Regions from separate parts of the Kitasatospora sp. NPDC127035 genome, predicted to be linked through region 1. Evidence: riboswitches for the same ligand, from Rfam matches in the RefSeq annotation. Region 1 holds a riboswitch; each other region holds the start of a gene.
The links. Region 1 has a riboswitch for cobalamin ahead of ACFWIC_RS13150 (iron ABC transporter permease). Riboswitches for the same ligand answer to the same signal wherever they lie in the genome.
Positions count from the first base shown of each region.

Region 2: linked by a shared signal. The riboswitch ahead of ACFWIC_RS21400 (prenyltransferase/squalene oxidase repeat-containing protein) and the one ahead of ACFWIC_RS13150 (iron ABC transporter permease) in region 1 are both predicted to bind cobalamin.
Region 3: linked by a shared signal. The riboswitch ahead of metE (5-methyltetrahydropteroyltriglutamate--homocysteine S-methyltransferase) and the one ahead of ACFWIC_RS13150 (iron ABC transporter permease) in region 1 are both predicted to bind cobalamin.

Region 1 covers NZ_JBHXDN010000015.1:49,994-52,245, forward strand. The annotation lists gene ACFWIC_RS13150 (iron ABC transporter permease) at 1-914, opposite strand, end outside; cobalamin riboswitch at 1,016-1,152, opposite strand; gene sodN (superoxide dismutase, Ni) at 1,294-1,689, opposite strand; gene sodX (nickel-type superoxide dismutase maturation protease) at 1,959-2,252, shown strand, end outside.
Region 2 covers NZ_JBHXDN010000030.1:80,779-83,030, reverse strand. The annotation lists gene ACFWIC_RS21400 (prenyltransferase/squalene oxidase repeat-containing protein) at 1-1,448, opposite strand, end outside; cobalamin riboswitch at 1,606-1,759, opposite strand; cobalamin riboswitch at 1,832-1,908, shown strand; gene ACFWIC_RS21395 (hypothetical protein) at 2,038-2,252, shown strand, end outside.
Region 3 covers NZ_JBHXDN010000030.1:65,432-67,683, reverse strand. The annotation lists gene metE (5-methyltetrahydropteroyltriglutamate--homocysteine S-methyltransferase) at 1-1,099, opposite strand, end outside; cobalamin riboswitch at 1,260-1,480, opposite strand; gene ACFWIC_RS21330 (adenosylcobinamide amidohydrolase) at 1,644-2,252, opposite strand, start outside.

The DNA.
Region 1 (2,252 bases):
TGGCCGGCGCCGACCAGCATCCGCACCACGTGCGGGACCATCAGCCCGACGAAGCCGATCGCGCCGCTGACCGCGACGACCGTGCCGGTGACGGCGGCGGTCACGACGAACAGTTCGCGGCGCAGCCGGTCCGGGTCGACTCCGAGCGAGGCGGCCGTCTCGTCGCCCATCGCGAGCGCGTCCAGCCGCCCGGCGGAGCAGATCAGGTGGGTCAGTCCGGCGAGCACGGTGACGGCGGCGATCGGCACCGAGCCCCAGGTGGCCCCGCCGAGGCTGCCGAGCAGCCACATCATGGCGGAGCGGGCGGCCTCGCCGCGGGCGGCGGCGAACACCATCAGCGCGGTGACGGCGGAGAAGCCGTAGGACATCGCGGTGCCGGTCAGCACCAGGCGCAGCGGGGTGAGGCCGTAGGCGGTACGGGCCGTCAGGTAGACGAGCACCATGGCGAGCAGGGCCGCGCCGAAGGCGGAGACGGAGAGCGCCCAGACGCCGAGCGAGGCGAAGGCGCCCAGCATGAGCACGGCGTTGGCGCCGACCGAGGCACCGGAGGAGATGCCGAGCACGAAGGGGTCGGCCAGCGCGTTGCGGACCATCGCCTGGACCGCGACCCCGGTGGCGGCCAGTCCGGCGCCGACCACGGCGGCGAGGACGGCACGCGGCAGCCGGATCTCCCAGACGATCGCGTAGGCGGCGGCCTCGTCGGCCTCCAGCCGGCCGCCGGTCAGGCCGGCGCCGAGCAGTCGCAGCACCCGGGCCCAGCCGAGTCCGGAGGAGCCCACCGCCACGGCGCAGACCAGCGAGAGCAGCAGGGCCGCGGCCAGGCCGGCGGCCAGCGGCGCGGTGGGTGTCCGGCGTGTCCCGGGCGCGGGCGGCGCGGCGGCCGGTATCGGGGGTGCGGTGGCGGTGGTGCTCACAAGCGGCGCGCCTTCGCCTCGGGCCGGGGCGGCGCGGGGCGGCACGTCCGGGCGGAGGGTACGCCGGGGCGGCATCCCCTCGCAGTCCACGGCGAGTTGTCGGGAGGTCGGCGCCCCGGGGCGGTCGGACTCACGGTGCGGGGCACCGTTCACCGTTGCGGGTCAGCGCCGGATTCGCACCGGCTTCCCCTCGGGACGCCCAGGCAGCATAACAAGCGCTCCGGTCAGGTAACCCTTACCGGGGCGGGCGCGGACGCGGACCGCCCGGGCAGGCCGCGGACGCGGGCCTGGGCGGCGGCGGGGCCCGACCCGCGGAGAACGCACGGCCGCCCCCGTCCGGCGGTGCGGACGGGGGCGGCCGAGGGGTGCTGACCGGGGGTCAGCCCTGCTTGGTCTCCCAGAAGATCTTGTCGACCTCGGCGATCAGGTCGAGCAGGGCCTGGCCGGTGGCCGGGTCGGTCGACGCCTTGGCTGCCGAGGCGGCCTTCAGGGTGTCGTTGATCAGCTGGTGCAGCTGCGGGTACTTCTCGAAGTGCGGGGCCTTGAAGTAGTCGCTCCAGAGCACCGAGATGTGGTGCTTGACGGCCTCCGCGCGCTGCTCCTTGATGATGACGGCGCGGGCGCGGAAGTGCGCGTCCTCGTTGGCCTGGTACTTCTCCTGAGTGGCCTTCACCGACTCGGCCTCGATCCGCGCCTGGGCGGGGTCGTACACGCCGCAGGGCAGGTCGCAGTGGGCGTGCGCGGTGGCACGCGGTGCAAACAGACGAGAGAACATGGGAGTCCTTCCTTAGATCGTCTTCCCGCGGCCGAGATTACCCCGCCGGTCGCGGGGTTTCGCGATCGGGCGGCGGGCCTAGGGCAAAAGGCCGAGCCGGAACCCGGCCAATCCGGACACCGGCGGGTGACGGTCCGTACGGCAGACTTGGGAGCCGAGGACGCGGGCGCGAGCCGGGAGGACGAGTCGTGGCACGGAGCGCGGAACCGGAGGACGGCACCCCGGGGGGCGGCGCGCCGTTCGGGCTGATCGACGTGGCGGGCGACTCGATGGTGCCGACGCTGCGGGAGGGGGACCAGCTGCTGGTCCGGTACGGAGCACGGATCAGGCCGGGCGCGGTGGTGGTGTTCCGTCACCCGTTCCAGCAGGACCTGCTGGTGGTCAAACGGGCCGACGCCCGGCGCCCCAAGGGCTGGTGGCTGCTCTCCGACAACCGGCCGGTCGACAGCGACAGCCGCAGCTACGGCGCGGTCCCGGACGAGCTGGTGCTCGGCCGGGTGCTGCTGCGGCTGCGCCCGCGCCCGGCCTGGCTGGCCCCCGGCCGCGGGCTGGAGCGCCTGCTG
Region 2 (2,252 bases), on a different contig from region 1:
TCGGTTCCGGTCAGGGCCAGGACGGCCTGCTCGGTGGCGGCCGCGTCGGCCTCGGCGGTCGACTCGTCGGGGCCGAAGCCGCCGTCCTCGCCCTGGCGGGCGGCCAGCCAGGCCTTGGCGGTGGCCTGTTTGGCCCCCTGCCCGACGGCCTTCAGCGTCTGGGCCGCGGCGGCGGTGCTCGTGGTGTCGCCGGCGGCGCCGACGTAGGGGGCGTAGGAGCCGTCGGCCTGCTGGCTCGCGGCGAGCTGGTCCGCGGCCTTCTTCGCGGTGGGCTCGAAGCCGGCCGCCGGGCGCAGGGCGAGGACGGCGAGGCCGGTGGCCACCGGGTCGGACTCGCAGTGGCCGCCGGCCACGATCATCGAGCCGGCGATGCCTCCGTCGGCGCACTGCAGGACCGTGAAGCGGGCGAGCGTCGCGGCGGGCGGCGTGACCCCGGCGCGCTGCAGGGCGATCACGGCCCACGCCTGCACCCAGGGCGAGGCCGCACCGTGGAAGTCCCCGGCCGCGGTGCACTCCCCGTTCTCGCCGGCCGCGACGCACACGTGGTCGGTGAGCGCGGCGATCAGGTCGCGGCCGCCGAAGTCCCGGGGGTTGCCGTCGGTGCTCTCGGCGACCAGGGCCAGCAGCGCGGCGGCCTTGGAGTCGGGCTTGCCGCTCGGCCCGTCCGGGTACAGGAAGGCGTCGGTGTGGGCGGCGAGGTAGGCGACGACCTTGCGCAGGGCCGGGTCCTGGGTCCCGGCGGCGGCCAGGGCTGTCGCGGTGAGGGCGGTCCGGGGGAAGTCGGCCCCCTCGAAGGCCCAGTTCCCCATGTACTCGCCGTTGACGAGGCGGCCCGCCAGCCAGGCCGCCGCGGCGGCGGGGTCTCCCGCGGGCGGCGGGAGGGTCGGGCTCGGGGACGCCGACGGCGACGCGGAGGCGGACGGCGACGGACCGGTGTTCCTGGCCCGGACGGAGTCCGGGGTGAAGGAGGGCGCTCCGCTCGTCCCGCCGATGTCGGTGCCGCCGTACACCCAGGCCTCGACCTCGCCGGGCTTGGGCTTCTGCGTGCCGGCGCCGTAGCGGCTGTAGGACCAGGTCGCCTGGCCGGGCTCGGCGATCCAGTAGGACCAGTACGCCGTCGCCTGGGGGGTGTTGACGCAGGGTTCCTCGGCGACGGTGGGGTACTGGGTGCCGTTGCCGAAGGCGCCGTTACCGAGCCGGCAGATGAAGGCGGGGCCGTCGTGCTCGGTGCCGGTGGTGGTGAAGCCCGCGTTGTGCAGCAGGTTCATCCCGGTCGTGGGGTGGGCGTCGCAGCCGCGGACGACTCCGCCGCCCCAGTGGCCGAAGTCGACGGCGACGATCGCTCCGGTGGTGGCGGTGCACTCCTCGATCGGGTCCGCGGCGGCCCTGCCGGGGTGTCCGAGCAGGACCGTGCCGCCGGCGGCGATCGCGACGGCACCGGTGGCCACCAGGGACGTGAACCCCCGGGCTCTGTGACTCGTACGACTGCTGCTGGCCCTCACCGGCGACTCCCTGATCAGTCGTCGGGATGCCACAGCGCAGCCGACGGCCTCCTTCGCGCGGGGCCGTTCTGACCGCGTCGTAGTCCACGACGACGCAAGCACTCCTGGAACAAGGCCCCGGCGCAGGCATTCCGGCTCACCAGCCCGGGGTGGGGCGGGTCTACGGTTGCGGGTCAGCGCCGGAATCGGACCGGCTTCCCCTGACTGCCGAGGATGAAAAAGCATTTCATCAGACCACGCTCGCGGAGTCGGCGTCAACGAAGCGTCATGTCTCCTTTCCCACCTCGTGACTGCCCCGCCGGTGCGGTAGCGTCCGCGGTGGCCGAGCGGGGGAATCCGGTGTGAATCCGGGGCTGACGCGCAGCGGTGTGGGGCGGTGACCGTGCCGGCCCGAGCCCGAATGCCCGCCCGGCCGCGCAGCATCAGCGAAAGCCAGCCCACGCGATCCGGGCGGCGGCCGCCCCAGCCGCCGCGCGCCCGACCGGGCACCGGGGCCGGGGCCGGATCGGCGCCCGCCACACCAAGGAGCCGTTCCGTGCCCGTTCCCGCCTCCTCGCGCTTCGCCTCCTCACGCGCCGCCTCCTCACGCGCCGCCTCCGCGGTGACCGTCTCGCTGGCCGCCGGCGCCCTCGTGCTGTCGGCCGTCCCCGCCCACGCGACCGCGACCCCGGCCCAGATAGCCACCTCGAAGAGCACCGGCGTCACCTACCTGAAGTCCCTCCAGGCCGCGGACGGGAGCTACGTCACCGG
Region 3 (2,252 bases), on a different contig from region 1:
CGTTGGCCTTCTGCCGCGCGAAGGCGAGCCACCGGGCGATCTGCGGGTCGAGGTCGCGCTCGGCGGCGGCGTCCAGCGGGACGTGCAGCAGCGAGCACGACGGGGCCACGTCGACGGTGCCGGCCAGCCCGAGCAGGGTGGCCAGGGTGGAGAGCGACTTCTCCAGGTCGTTGATCCAGATGTTGCGGCCGTCCACCACACCGGCGACCAGCCGCTTGCCCGGCAGACCGCCCGCGGCGGCCAGGTCGCCCAGGTTGGCGGCGGCCGGGCCGGTGAAGTCCAGGGCGAGGCCGTCGATCGGGGCCCTGGCCAACACGGGCAGCGCGGCGCCCAGGCGGTCGAAGTAGCTCGCGACCAGCAGCTTGGGCCGGTCGGCGAGGGCACCGAGGTCGCGGTAGGCGCGCGCGGCGGCGTTCAGTTCCGCGGGGGTGCGGTCCTGGACGAGCGCCGGCTCGTCCAGCTGGACCCAGGCGGCGCCGGCCTCGTGCAGGTCGGCGAGGAGGGCGGCGTAGACGGGCAGCAGCCGGTCGAGCAGGGTGAGCGGCTGGAAGTCCTCGGGGACGCCCGGGGCGGGCTTGGCGAGGAGCAGGTACGTGACCGGGCCGACCAGCACCGGACGGGCGCTGTGGCCGAGGTCCAGGGCCTCGCGCAACTCCGCGACCGCCTTGGCGGAGTTCGCGGTGAAGACGGTGTCGGGGCCGAGTTCGGGCACCAGGTAGTGGTAGTTGGTGTCGAACCACTTGGTCATCTCCAGCGGCGCGACGTCCTGGGTGCCGCGCGCCATGGCGAAGTAGCCGTCCAGCGGGTCGGCCTCGACCGCCGCCCGGTGACGCGGCGGGATCGCGCCGACGGCGACCGTGGTGTCCAGCACGTGGTCGTAGAGCGAGAAGTCGCCGGTGGGCACCTCCTGGACGCCCGCCCCGGCGAGCCTGCTCCAGTTCTCCAGACGCAGGTCGGCGGCGGTGGCCAGCAGGGCGTCGGCGCTCACGGCGCCCTTCCAGTACCCCTCGATCGCCTTCTTGAGCTCACGGCCACCGCCCTGGCGGGGGTATCCGTACACGGTGGCCAGGGTTGCCGCGGCTGCGGACTTCGCTGTCAAGGGACTCTCCTTCGCGAGCCTGTCTGTGGCCCCGGTGACGGGACGGAGGCGCGAAGGGGTGACGAACCGGGCGGGACCGCGTGCGCACGAGAAGCGCCGGATCCGCCTGGTATGTACGCCGACCCGCCCACGAGGTCACCGGGATGTCCGCGCGCGAACGGGTCGCGTGCGGGCAACGGGCAGGTCTTCGGACTCGTGGACACGCCCGCCCGAAAGGGCGGACACCTACTGGCCGTCGCTTCCCAGACCCGACCGGGCCCAGTGCGTATGACGGCGGTCGTTCCCACTCACCGCTGCGGGGCAGTCCCGGATTCCCACCGGGTTCCCTCTTACGACGCGCCTGCCTGGTGGGCAGGGCGAACCAGCTGCCCGCCCAGCTTAGGGCGAATCCGGTACCGGGAGAACACAAGGACACCTGGACGTCCACATCCTGAGACGCCGCCAGGGCCCCGGACGGGCGGCGGAGGGCCGGACGGGACAGGACAGGACCGGCCGGTGCGGGTGCCGGCCCGCCGTCCCGGAACCCCGCGCCCCGGCCGTGCCGCTACTCGTCGGAGAGCACGAAGGTCCGACCGCACCCGGGCGTGGACCGCAGGTGACCGGGCACGGGTCCCCGGACGCGGCCGGCCCGGTCGCGCTCGGCGCCCAGCACGACGGCCGCGTGGACGGCGCGGGCGGCGCGGGATCCCCAGCGGGACCGGGGGCCGCCGAACGGCTCCGCCTCCCGGCCGGGACCGGTCCGCCGCACCGCCACGCAGACCGCGTCCGACGGCGTCCCCGAGCAGTCGTACCCGGCTTCGAGCAGCGCCTGGACCTTGGCCTCCGTCACGGTGGCCACGAGGTTGACGGCGGCCGCGTCCGAGAGGGCCACCGGAACGACGACCACGATGTTGATCGTGCCGGGAACGAGCGCGTCGCCGGGCGCGGCGCCGTCGGCGGGCGCCGACGCCCAGGTCGGCACGCCGATTCCGGTCGTCACCACCGCGGTGACGCCGTGGTCGCGGGCCCAGGTGAAGGCGTCCACCCGGGCGGCGGTCATCAGCCCGACGCCCGGACCCCGCAGCCCCAGGTCCTCCGCCAGCTCGGCCAGGTGCCGGTCCGGGTCCGTCCTGCCGTACCCGGCCCGGACCTGGGCGTTGACCAGCCACTCCCG